2 linked regions of the Hydrogenispora ethanolica genome follow. The protein of the gene in region 1 interacts with the protein of each later gene in a pairwise test. Links are inferred from orthologs where the notes say so. Each region holds a gene or a part of one and is shown on either strand. Other genes may lie near its edges.

Region 1 (8,386 bases):
TTTAACCCGAGTTTTAAGTTGCCGGAGCATTCGAGCATCAAAACTCAGTTTTTCGAGTCAGGAAACCAGCGAACGGTTCAACTTCAGCCCTTTACCGTTAATATTGTGCGTCAAAAAAATCTGACTATACCAGCGGTGACGCCAATTTTAAAAATCCCGGTAAATTCGCTTTTCCGCGATGTACTCCAGTACTGGATCCGGCACCAGGTAACGGATCGACCGTTCGTACATTAGCTCCACTCTCAACCAAGTCGAGGAAATATCGAGCAACGGCGCTTCCAAAAAGAGAATCCGCTCTCTGAAAGGGTGCAGGAAGGCCGGCCAGTCATCCCCTTTTTTCAGAATCGGATACCCCGGGCGGAAGGCGGTGATGATCCGGGCTTCCTCCAGTATCGATTGATAATCTTTCCAGGAGTGAAGCTCCAGCAATGAGTCAAAACCCATGATCAGGGCCGCTTCCATTCCAGGATGGCTTTGCTTGAGTTGACGGACGGTATCGATCGAATAGGACGGACCGGTTCTTTCCAACTCGACGCCGGAAGCTTCAAAATTCGGATGGTCGGCAATGGCCAATTCCACCATTTTCAAGCGGTTTGCAGCCGAGGTGGACACCTCGCCGATCTTATGAGGCGGAATTGCCGCCGGAACGAAAAGTACCTTCTCAAGATGATAAGCTTCCCGGGCCTTCTCCGCCAGAACCAGGTGGCCGAAGTGAATCGGATCAAATGTGCCGCCCATCATTCCAAACATCATCTTTGTGTCAACTCCATGCCGAGATTGATCAAGACCCTAAAATGCCGGCTCAAGCGTCATTCATTTCCGAATCTGACCGTCGCCGTAAATAATATACTTAATGGTCGTCAATGCCTCCAGACCCATCGGTCCCCGGGCATGTAGCTTCTGCGTGCTGATGCCGATCTCCGCGCCAAAGCCGAATTCAAAACCATCAGTGAACCGTGTCGAAGCATTCACATAAACCGCGGCCGCGTCAATCTCGGCCAAAAACAAGCGGGCCTTGGCGTAACTGGTCGTGACGATGCACTCGGAGTGCCGGGTCCCGTAGCGGTTGATATGCGCGATCGCCTCGTGGACATCGGCCACGATTTTGACTGCCAGGATCAGATCCAGGTACTCGGTGGCCCAATCCTCTTCCGTGGCCGGCCGCGCCGCAATGAGCCGGCAAGTCTCAGGGCAGCCCCGTAGCTCAACCCCCGCTTTCTGGTAATCCTCGGCGAGCAGCGGCAAGATGCGCGGAGCAATGTCCCGCTGGACTAACAGCGTCTCCATGGCATTGCAGACGCCCGGACGATGCACCTTGGCGTTAAAGGCAATCCTACGGGCCATCTCCAGTTCGGCGTCGCCGTCAATATAGGTATGACAGTTCCCGACACCGGTCTCGATAACCGGAACCGTGGAGTTTTCGACCACCGCCCGGATCAGTCCGGAACCGCCGCGCGGAATGAGCACATCTAAATACTGATTCAACTTCATCAGCGCCGTGGCCGCTTCCCGCTCAGTCCGCTCCACCAAAATAACCGCATCCTCAGGCAGCTCCAAATCGGCCAAGGCTTTCCGGAGCGTTCCCACCAGCGCCTGATTGGAATGCAAAGCTTCGGAACCGCCTTTCAGGATCACGGCGTTTCCCGTCTTCAACGTCAGTCCCGCGGCATCCACCGTCACGTTCGGCCGCGCCTCGTAAATGATTCCCACCACGCCGAGAGGCACCCGTTGCTGGCCGATCTCCAACCCATTGGGACGTTTCCACATCCCGGTGACCTTCCCGATGGGATCTTCCAGGCTGACCAGCGTCCGCAGTCCTTCGGCCATGCCTTGAATTCGCTGGGGAGTCAACGTCAGACGGTCGATTAACGCGGCCGAAAGCCCTTTCGACTTGCCTTGTTCGACATCTTGCCGGTTCGCGGCCAGAATCGCTTCGCTTTCAGCGACGAGATAATCGGCCATCTTGATCAATAGTTGATTCTTACAGGTAGAAGATAACCGGGCCAGGATGGGCGCGGTCTGCTTAGCCCGCCTTCCGATTTCCGCGACATACTCCGCGATCTCCATTGCGATACCCCCTAGTTTAAAGCCGTAATCACCAGATTATCCCGGTGAATCACCTCATCGGCAGTTTTAAACCCCAGAATCATTTCGATTTCAATGCTTTTTTTGCCCATAATCTTCTGCAGATGTTCCATGCCATAATTGGTCAAACCCCGTCCGAGCTCCATTCCTTCGGAATTGACGACTTGAATCATATCCCCTTCCTCAAACTCGCCGTGCAGTTCGGAAATTCCCGAAGGTAACAGACTCTTCCCCTGGCGGAGCAAGGCCCGTTCCGCGCCGGCATCCACCACGACCGCGCCATTGACTTGGGGGCCATACGCGATCCACCGTTTGCGGCTGGAAACCACATTATGGGAGCTTAAAAAGGCCGTCCCCACCGGTTCTCCGTTGAATATCCGCTGAATTCTGGAAGGTTCGTTGCCATTCATTAATACCATGGAGGTCCCGGCGGCCGTCGCCATCTGGGCGGCCTCAATTTTGGTAACCATTCCTCCGGTCCCCCACGAGCTGCCGGCTCCGCCGGCCATCGCCCGGATATGCTGGTCAATCTCGACCACTACCGGAATGAGTGTGGCCGAATGGTCTTTGCGTGGATCGGCGGTGAATAAACCATCCACATCCGAAAGGAGGATCAACAAATCGGCTTCGATCAATCCGGCCACTAAAGCCGAGAGCGCGTCGTTCTCGCCGATCTTCAGTTCCTCAGTGGCCACCGTGTCGTTCTCGTTGATGATCGGGATGGCCCGGTATTGCAGCAACGCCAGAATCGTATTCCTGGCGTTCAGGTAGCGTTTTCGATCGCTGATGTCATTACGGGTCAATAGAACCTGCGCCACGATCGGTCCGTATTCGGAGAAGAGTTTCTCGTAAACCTGCATCAACAAGCCTTGGCCAATGGCCGCCATTGCCTGCCGCTCAATAATGGAGGATGGGCGTTCGTTGAGGCCCAGGCGGCCCAGACCGGCCCCGACGGCTCCGGAGGTTACCAAAACCACTTCTTTGCCCTGATTTTGCAGATCGGCCAATTGGCGCACCAACTGTTCCATGCGGTTCAGATTGAGCTTACCGCTGGCATGGGTTAAAGTGCTGGTACCGACCTTCACCACGATCCGCCGTGCTTGCTGTAAACGGCCCAAATAATCCACTTTCATCCCTCCCCGGAAAGGTCGATCCTGGGGGAACGGCCCGTCTCCGGCGGACGATAAAAAAGAATATTCCTGCCGATAACCTGCACCACGTCGGCGCCAGTCGCCTCCGCCAGTTCCGAAGCGGTCTCCCGGGTATCCCACTCGGTATGCGGGAGCACTCTGCCCTTCACCAGTTCGCGGGCAGAAAGAGCTTGATCCAGCTGCTCGATGGTATTGGCGGTAATGCCGCCTTTTCCGACAATGAGGATCGGTTCCAATTCATTTCCCATGCTTCGTAAGATACTCCGCTGCTTGCTCGTTAACAAAACTTTAGCCCTCTCTCTCTTTACCTTTGCACGATATGGAAGAATATCAACTCTTTCTTCGAAAATGTAGTTCCGTCGGCTCGCCCGGTCTACGGTGGGCTTGCCGATATTAGCCAAAATTATAGCATATTTTGGCGAAGAACGCTAAAAAAAAGTGAAGCCGGAAGCTTCACCCATTGTTTAACCGATTTTGTCTTTACGAATTTGGCGACGGTGGTTTTCATAGCTGGGATCGCCTTTGCGCCATGAACTGTTGGGTCTTTCGCGGACAACCGCCGTTTCGGTGACGATAAATTCGTTTCGGGCGGTACAATAATAGATCGCCTCACCTCTTCGACAATTCCCACACTCCAAACAAAGCACCGTTTCACCCTCCCGTTTTAATCTTCACCGGAATACGTAAACTCAAAATCGCCAATCCGAACCAGATCACCTTCTTTGACTCCGGCGTTCACCAAGGCTTCCTCGACGCCCCATCGCTTTAACAACTTTTGCATGCTGCGGACCGACTCGTCGTTTTCCAGGTCGAAACGGGCGATTCGCTTGGTTAAAGCGGCGTTTTCAACGATATAGACGGACCCATCCCTCAGCACTTGGATCTCGGATGTTTCACCCGCGGGTTGAAGAGGGGTCAGCGGTTCCGGGAGAGGAACCGCCGCTGCTTTCGGCAGTTCGTCCAACTTCTGAATGATCATATTCAGTAGCTCGTCGATTCCGGCTCCGGTGGCTCCAGACAGGGAGTATACGGGAACCGGCGCCAGTTTCGCTTGAAATTCTTCAAAATTGGCGCGGGCTTCCGGCAGATCCATTTTATTGGCGACAACCAACTGCGGCCGGTGCGCCAAATCGGGATTGTACAATTCCAGCTCCTGGTTGATCTGCAGATAATCCTGATAGGGATCGCGCCCTGAAAAGCCCGAGAGATCCACCAGCTGGATCAGCAATCGCGTTCGCTCCACATGGCGTAAAAACTGATGGCCTAGGCCAACTCCTTGATGAGCGCCTTCGATCAGACCGGGAATATCAACCGCCACAAAGCTCCGTCCCTTATAGTCCACCACCCCCAGATTGGGTGTGAGGGTGGTAAACGGATAGTCGGCGATTTTCGGGCGAGCCGCCGAAATTTTGGAGATCAGCGTCGATTTCCCGGCATTGGGAAAACCGATTAACCCAACATCGGCAATGAGCTTCAACTCCAACTCCACCCATAACTCCGAGCCCAGCTCCCCTTTTTCCGAGAAGCGCGGCGTCTGGCGGGTCGGAGTTGCAAAGTGAGAATTACCACGTCCGCCACGACCGCCCCGCAAGATTACAAATTCAGCTCCGGGAGTCGTCAAATCCGCAATCAACGCTTTGGATTCCGCATCTCGAATGATCGTTCCGACTGGAACGGGAATTCGCAAATCTTCGCCATCTTTTCCGAACCGGTTGACCGCCTCTCCGTTGCCGCCATTGCCGGCCTTGAAATGATGCTGATACCGAAAATCGCTGAGTGTCGACAGATTGCTATCCACTACGAATATGATATGACCGCCGCGTCCGCCATCCCCTCCATCGGGACCGCCGCGGGAAACATACTTTTCACGCCGAAAACTGACTGCTCCGGAACCGCCTTGTCCCGATTTCAAAAAGATTTTTGCATAATCTAGAAACAACAACTACACCTCATTAATTATTATTCGACGACTATCCGGAATTATCCTTTCCAGAATAATGGAAGTTTGGACTGGTTTTTGACGAATCATGCGAGTTCTTGGTGTAGGATCACCTTGTTTCGCCCATCGTTTTTAGCCCGATACAAAGCCTCGTCAGCTCCGCCAATTAGGTTTTCGATCTCTAACAGAAGCTGCTCGTCATCGAGCAGTTTGGAATGATCGGATGTTTCGGAGAGCCCATGGACTCCAAAACTGGCGGTAATGGCTAACTGTTTGTCGGCGCAAAACCGTCGTTTGACAATGTTTCCCCGCAAACGTTCCGCCAATATCATCGCATTCTCGGCTGGAGTTTGAGGGAGTAAAATAACAAATTCCTCGCCGCCAAAGCGGCAAGCGACATCATATTCCCGGACCGATTTTTTGATGAAATCACCAAATTCGGTCAATAACTGATCGCCGACCTGATGACCGTATTGTTCGTTGACGGACTTAAAATAGTCCAAATCGACAAAGAGAATGGATAACGGTTGCTTAAAGCGCCGGGCCTTTTTGATCTCTTCCCGAATGCGCTGCATCAAAAAGTTGCGGTTGTATAAGCCGGTCAGCGGATCGGTGGTCGCATGCTGATAGAGTTTGGAAAGATTCACGTACAAGCGCGCATTCTCAAGTGCCGTCTCCTTGGTCACCTGATAGAGACGCGCGTTATCCAGATGCACGGCTATCCGGGGAGCGAACGCATTTAACACCGCAAACTGGTTTTGGGTAAAAGCATCCTGATCTTTAAAAAGGATGATCAATCCGAGCAGTTTGCTCTGGACGCTGAGCGGAATCATCATCAGGCTGCGATAAAATTCCGCCATTCCTTTTAATTCCGGAGCATCGGGAAGCGATTCATGCAAGCCATTCAGTATTAAAGCCTCTGGAGTCCTGACGGTTCTTTCAAGAACCCCGTCGGGCTGGCGCAACACTTTGGTGACTCCATTGATATGGGTCGTCGGAATGCCGCTGATCGTTTTGATCTTCAGTTCGTTGGGAACCGTTTCGATCCAATACACGATACCCGATACCGCTGCGGTTTCTCGGATTACCGTGTTCAAAATGTTCTTGGATAGATGAGCAAAATCAAGCTCTCCATCAAAAACATTCTCCAATTCAAAAAGTCTCTGATAAAAATCAATGTTCGCTGAATCCATTGTCAATATTAAACCACCCTTCTATCCATACCATAATATCGGCATGAATAGAGGATGGTTTAACAAATTTTCACTTCGCTCGAATCTCAGCAACGAAAGAATCGGAACCGAGGTTACCACTGGATCAAAGCAGCTCCCCAACTGAGTCCGCCGCCGAAGGCTATCAACATCACATAATCGCCTTTCTGGAACCGGTGCCAATTTTCGTGCAAGGCCAAACCGATCGATGCCGAAGAAGTGTTCCCGTATTTTTCGATATTGCTGATGAACTCGATATCGCCAATGGAAAAATCTTTACCGGCCGCGATAATCCTTTGATTGGCCTGGTGTGGAATCACGTATTTAATCTGTTCCGGCTTAATCCCTACTTTAGCCGGCACCGTCTCCAACAGTTCTTTGATTTTGCTTACCGCAAATTTAAAGACCACTTTGCCGTTCTGGCGAAAATAATAATTGGAACGCCGGTCCTGCAGCAAATCGTTGATTCCGCCAATCACTACTTCTTGGGACATCGAGGGATCGGAGCCGAGTTCGGTACAGAGCAGCAAATGTTGGGGGCGATCGCTGGTGACCACCGCGGCAGTGGCGCCATCACCAAAAAGCACGCAACTGGAACGATCCGAATAGTCCGTAACCCTGGAGAGCTGTTCGCCTGCTGTAACCAGTCCGTAGCTGAGATCATTTCGGGATTTGAGAAGGCTTTCGGCCATTGCCAATCCAAAAACAAAGCCGGAGCATGCGGCATTCAGATCGAAACAAAAACCATGGTTGGCCCCGAGTTCGCGCGCGACCTCACAGGCTTGGGCCGGACTGAAGCGATCCGGAGTAAGGGTAGAGGAAACAATAAAATCCAGCTTATCCGGGTCCAACTCAATGGTATCACAGGCCATCCGGGCAGCTTTGGTCACAATTTCATAAATATTTTCTTCCGGCCGCAGGATATGCCGTTCCCGGATTCCAGTGCGGGTGGTTATCCACTCGTCGGTGGTATCGACCATTTTTTCCAAATCGGCGTTGGTCAACAGTTTTTCGGGAACCGCGGCTCCGATCGAAGAGATTCCAATTTCTTTCATTGTACTCCTCCTAGTCTTCGTCTTTTAATAGTTTCAAATAATGGGCCATTTCCAACGACATGCCATGAATCACGAAAGTCCCTTTGCAGACAATCTCTTCTTTACAGCGGACGATCACTTCAATGAAGAAGCGATGTCCTCTTTTCTCCAAGATTTGGGCCTTGGCAATCAGCTTTTCCCCGGCGCGGACGGTCCGCAAGAAATCCAGCTCCGCCTTGCCGGTGACAGCCACCTGGGCCGCAGCCACCGCGTTGGCAAGGGTGTTGGCCATGGCAAAAATAATATGGCCTCTCACGATATTGCATTTCTCAAGGCACATGGAGCGATCGGTATCGAGAAAGGATAACCCCTTCTTTCCGGGCTCGATCTCGATCAATTCGCCGACAATTTCCCGATTCGCCAGCGATTGCGAGACCCCAAAGAATTGGGAAGCCATCTCCCTGGTACGTTTGCGAACTTCGGGAATGGCCAACTCCATGCGGTCCAAACGGACCGTCGGAATACTCACCTGGAGAATCTCCGCCAGTTCCTCATCGGTGATGAAGGGATTTTGACGGATCGCATCCAGAAGCTTGCGATGGCGTTCGTTTTTTTTCATGATTTTAGGGTTGCTAGACATGATCATCCTAAACAATTTATTATTACCTGATAATAATTTTAACTCACTTCACTGATTTATGCAACCAATTTTTAGATCTTTCTTGCGTCATGGATTCTTGAGAGTAAAAATCCAAGCGCCATTATTATTCCCCAATTTTCAGGGAGTGTGAAACGAAATGCTCCGGCCGCGCCGCGCTCATCCCATCGTTCAGCCGGCTTGTAAAGCTCTTCTTCCATCCTTCACGCCTTTCGTCCAGATCTTTCATTACTCAGTCTTTGGATAGCATTCCCGAAAGAGCGGAAAACCGGCCCTTTGCTTCGGAGAGGTTGCCGGATTTTTCCGGA
Region 2 (4,506 bases), on another replicon or contig:
GGTTGCCGAGGTGGTCGATGTCATCGATCTCGCCGACCCCGCCAAACAAATTCAGTAAGTATTTTACAACCTCAATGACATCTTCCTTCATTAAGGTCTTTACGGCTTCCTGGCCCGGAACCTCGTTTCCCTCGGCATCCACATACGGTTTGGTCGATTTGGCGGGGAAGTTCAAGCCCAGTTTCTTATTGATCTTATAACGTCCCACCGAGGCCAGATCGTAGCGTTTCGGATCAAAAAACAACGTCTCAAAAAGGCTACGCGCGCTATCGACCGTCGGCGGTTCACCCGGACGCAACCGTTTATAGATCTCAACCAGAGCTTCTTCTTCGTTTTGGGTGTTATCCCGTTCCAGGGTGTTTTTGATAACTTCGTGGCCTTCGAAGAGATCATTGAGCTGATAGTTGTTGCCCAATCCCAAAGACTTCAATAATATGGTCACCGGAAGTTTCCGGGTCCGATCGATCCGCACATATAACACGTCATTGGAATCGAATTCATACTCCAACCAGGCGCCACGGTTGGGAATGATGCTGGAGGAGTATAGGTATTTTCCGGTGGTATCCTGAGTTCTTCCGAAATAGACGCCCGGCGAACGGACCAGCTGGCTAACGATAACCCGCTCGGCGCCATTAATAATGAAGGTTCCTTTCTCGGTCATCAACGGGAAATCGCCCATGAAGACCTCTTGTTCCTTCACTTCGCCGGTCTCTTTATTGATTAGCCGGGCCCGCACCCGCAGCGGCGCAGCATATGTAACATCGCGGTCCTTGCATTCTTCGACCGGATATTTCGGATCGCCCAGCGCATAATCGATAAACTCCAAGACCAAATTGCCGGTAAAATCCTGAATCGGCGAGATGTCTCGGAACATTTCACGCAAGCCTTCATCTAAAAACCACTGATACGATTTCTGCTGAACTTCAATTAAGTTCGGCATATCCAGGATTTCTTCGATCTTGGCGAAGCTCACTCTGTTACGATGTTTTTGGACAGCTTCCTGCAAGCCACTCACCTCTTCAGAATAGTAATAACCGGGCCTGAGTACCTACGAAAACAGACAAAAGCAAGGTAACAATAGTTATCCTCGCCACTATCTTTGTTCAAGGAATATTCGTCAAACTACTTTTCAGCAACCTCAGCCCGCATTCACTTATTTTTAATATTATAGCCGCGATTATACCTGTTTAAAAAAGTTTTTTTGAAACCATTGCCAAACTTCGCAGATTATTATAATATCACAGTAAGAATTTCCTGTCAAGGAAAAAATAAAAAAAGGGCCGGAAAATTAACCAGCCCTTTTTCAACACCCGATTATTTCAGTTCAACGGTAGCGCCGGCATCTTCGAGTTTCTTCTTGAGTTCCTCGGCGTCAGCCTTGGAAATGCCTTCTTTGACTTTCTTCGGAGCGCCGTCAACCAGATCTTTGGCTTCTTTCAGGCCGAGGCCGGTTACTTCGCGGACCACTTTGATCACTTGGATCTTTTGGGCGCCGCCGCTCACCAGCAGGACGTCAAACTCGGTTTTCTCTTCAGCGACCGGAGCAGCGGCAGCCGGAGCAGCAGCGACTGCAACCGGAGCGGCGGCGGATACGCCGAATTCCTCTTCAAAAGCTTTGACTAATTCGTTTAATTCCAGAACGGATAAACCTTTGACGATCTCTAAAACTTCACTTACTTTACTCATCGATAGAATCCTCCTTTAATAATCATTCTTCTCCGGCTTTCTGCTTGCGAATCGCCTCAACTGCATAAACCAAATTGCGGATGGGCCCTGAAAGCACCGTAGCCATGCCACGGAGCGGAGCCTGCATCAAACCAGCCACTTGACCCAGCAATGCCTCGCGGGAAGGCAGATCAGCCAACGCTTTGACGGCGTTAAAGTCAATGACCTTTCCCTCGAGAATACCGCCTTTCAGCTCCAAGTGTTTGTGATCTTTGGCAAAATTCGAGAGTATTTTCGCCGGTGTAACCGGGTCGTTATATCCGAATGCCAAAGCCGTCGGGCCACTCAGATAGGAATCGAGCCCTTCGATGGAAACCGACTTCGCCGCCCGGCTGGTCAGAGTGTTCTTAGCGACTTTATACTCGACGCCGGCTTCCCGTAGTTTCTTCCGGAGCTCGGTAACTTCCTGAACATTCAGCCCCCGATAGTCGGCGAGTACTACTGCTTTGGATTTCTGCAGTTTTTCTTGAATTTCACTTACCGCCGCTTCCTTTTCCGGTCTTGCCATGTTTACACCTCCTTTAAAAAGTAATCACCTTTGGAAACAAAAAATAAAGACCCCCATAGCTAAACTGGAGGTCTGTTATCACCCTGTGAAAACCATTCCAGCCTCGGTAGGCGGGTTTCCCCATTAAATCGGCTCAATTACCGATGCCTACTGTCTATGGCGCGAATTCAAATATTCAGTTGAAGTACAATCTTCCGTATTTTAATGCTCGGCGCTCGCAGCCGACTGGGCCGATTGCGGGGAAACTTTGACGCCGGGACTCATCGTAGCCGAAAGCACCACGCTCTTGATATAGGTCCCCTTGGCGCTGGCCGGTTTGGCTTTGACGATCACATCCATCAGCGTCCGGAAGTTACGCAACAACTTTTCCGCTTCAAAAGAAACCTTCCCAATGGGCACATGCACGATACCGGTCTTATCGACCCGGTATTCGACCTTACCGGCTTTGATCTCTTTTACGGCTTTCGCAACGTCAAAAGTAACGGTGCCGGTCTTGGGGTTCGGCATCAAGCCTTTCGGCCCCAAAATCTTACCCAGTTTACCGACAGCGCCCATCATATCCGGAGTCGCCACGGCCACATCAAAGTCCATCCAACCTTTTTGAATCTCTTCAATCAGGTCTTCGGCGCCAACCTTCTCAGCGCCCGCCTCTTCGGCTTCTTTGGCTTTTTCGCCTTTGGCGAAGACGGCCACTTTCACCGTACGTCCGGTACCAAAAGGCAGCACCACGGCGCCACGGATCTGTTGATCGGCATGACGCGGGTCTACGCCCAAACGGATCGAAATCTCGACCGTCTCATCGAATTTACCTACTGGCATCGATTTAATAATATTCAAGGCTTCCGCCGGGTCATACAGCTTAACGCCGTCAACCAATTTCGCGGATTCCTGATAGCGTTTTCCATGTTTCGGCATATCATTTCCTCCTTTGTGGTCATAACGGAATTACTTCCTCCCACGGTTTGAAGCGACTAATCTTCTACCACAATCCCCATGCTGCGCGCCGTACCGGCGACCATGCTCATGGCTGCCTCTACGCTGGCGGCATTCAGGTCCGGCATCTTCAGCTCGGCGATCTCGCGGACTTTCGCCCGGCTGATCTTACCGACTTTATCCTTATTCGGAGTTCCGGAACCTTTCTCCACATTAATGGCTTTTTTAATCAAAACAGGCACGGGGGGTGTTTTGCAGATAAATGTAAACGAACGATCCTCATACACGGTGATCACAACCGGAATGATCATTCCAGCCTGATTCGACGTGCGTTCGTTGAACGTCTTACAAAACTCCATAATGTTGACGCCGTGTTGACCTAGGGCAGGGCCTACCGGTGGCGCAGGATTTGCTTTACCAGCCGGAACTTGCAGTTTTACGAAAGCCGTAATTTTTTTAGCCATTGCCCTTCACCTCCTTCAATTTGATGTGGTTATAACGGGTTAAACCCTCCCACTTTAAAACACCGGAAATCCTAAAGCTTTTCAACCTGATGATAATCCAGTTCCACCGGGGTTTCCCGGCCGAACATCGAAACCTTCACTTTGATCTTCCCTTTTTCCGGGTTAATCTCTTCGATCAAGCCGGAAAAATTCTCAAACGGTCCCCGGATCACTTTGATAATCTCGCCAACCTCGAAATCAATCTTGGTCCGCGGTTCATCGATCCCCATCTGGTGCAGGATTAGTTTGGTCTCCTTCTCTTGGAGCGGAATCGGCTTGGAACCGGAGCCCACAAAGCCGGTAACTCCCGGGGTATTGCGAACAACATACCAAGAATCATCCGTTAAGATCATTTCCACAATGACATAGCCGGGATAAATCTTTTTCTTGGTAATTTTGCGTTTCCCGTCGCGAATCTCCAGCTCTTCCTCGGTGGGAACCAAAATGCGGAAGATCTTGTCTTCCATCCCCATCGATTCGACACGCCGTTCTAAATTCGCTTTTACTTTGTTTTCATATCCGGAATAGGTATGAATGACATACCAATTCTTTTCCATCCGATTTCTCCTCGCTACTACCGGTAGAATCCGAAGACTTTAAAGATCACGGTCAACAACCAGTCCCAAGTCGTGATGATAACCGAAACAACCAACACCGTGGCAATGACCACAATGGTATAGGTGGTCAATTCCTTGCGGCTGGGCCAGTTCACCTTTTTAAGTTCAGCGGAAACGTTTCGAAAAAACCGTTGGACTCCTTCAAACCGGGCTTCTTTTTTTACGGGCTGTTGCACGCTCCTCACCCCTCTATTGGTTATCTGGTCTCTTTATGGCTTGT

Evidence for each region.
Region 2: the proteins of obgE (region 1) and rplL interact in binary tests that used the Escherichia coli proteins (3 or more experiments, as listed by UniProt). The link is inferred for Hydrogenispora ethanolica from one-to-one orthologs.

Annotation. Positions count from the first base shown.
Region 1 is NZ_SLUN01000022.1:80,805-89,190, forward strand. The notes cover bases 3,040-5,967. They hold obgE (GTPase ObgE), read right to left. Parts: upstream 5,179-5,967; coding sequence 3,901-5,178; downstream 3,040-3,900. Other genes in these bases: proB (glutamate 5-kinase), read right to left, coding at 3,040-3,212; EDC14_RS17010 (YhbY family RNA-binding protein), read right to left, coding at 3,215-3,520; EDC14_RS17025 (sensor domain-containing diguanylate cyclase), read right to left, coding at 5,262-5,967. In the rest of the region: nadD (nicotinate-nucleotide adenylyltransferase), read right to left, coding at 148-753; EDC14_RS17000 (glutamate-5-semialdehyde dehydrogenase), read right to left, coding at 814-2,067; more of proB, read right to left, coding at 2,079-3,039; more of EDC14_RS17025, read right to left, coding at 5,968-6,368; EDC14_RS17030 (beta-ketoacyl-ACP synthase III), read right to left, coding at 6,482-7,441; transcription factor FapR, read right to left, coding at 7,452-8,060; EDC14_RS26850 (hypothetical protein), read right to left, coding at 8,132-8,278. UniProt on the Escherichia coli protein: An essential GTPase which binds GTP, GDP and possibly (p)ppGpp with moderate affinity, with high nucleotide exchange rates and a fairly low GTP hydrolysis rate.
Region 2 is NZ_SLUN01000065.1:394-4,899, reverse strand. What follows is about bases 1-2,938. They hold rplL (50S ribosomal protein L7/L12), read right to left. Parts: upstream 1,687-2,938; coding sequence 1,315-1,686; downstream 1-1,314. Other genes in these bases: rplA (50S ribosomal protein L1), read right to left, coding at 2,435-2,938; rplJ (50S ribosomal protein L10), read right to left, coding at 1,709-2,233; rpoB (DNA-directed RNA polymerase subunit beta), read right to left, coding at 1-940. Also shown: more of rplA, read right to left, coding at 2,939-3,148; rplK (50S ribosomal protein L11), read right to left, coding at 3,205-3,630; transcription termination/antitermination protein NusG, read right to left, coding at 3,702-4,226; preprotein translocase subunit SecE, read right to left, coding at 4,244-4,462; rpmG (50S ribosomal protein L33), read right to left, coding at 4,483-4,506. UniProt on the Escherichia coli protein: The binding site for several of the GTPase factors involved in protein synthesis (IF-2, EF-Tu, EF-G and RF3). Is thus essential for accurate translation.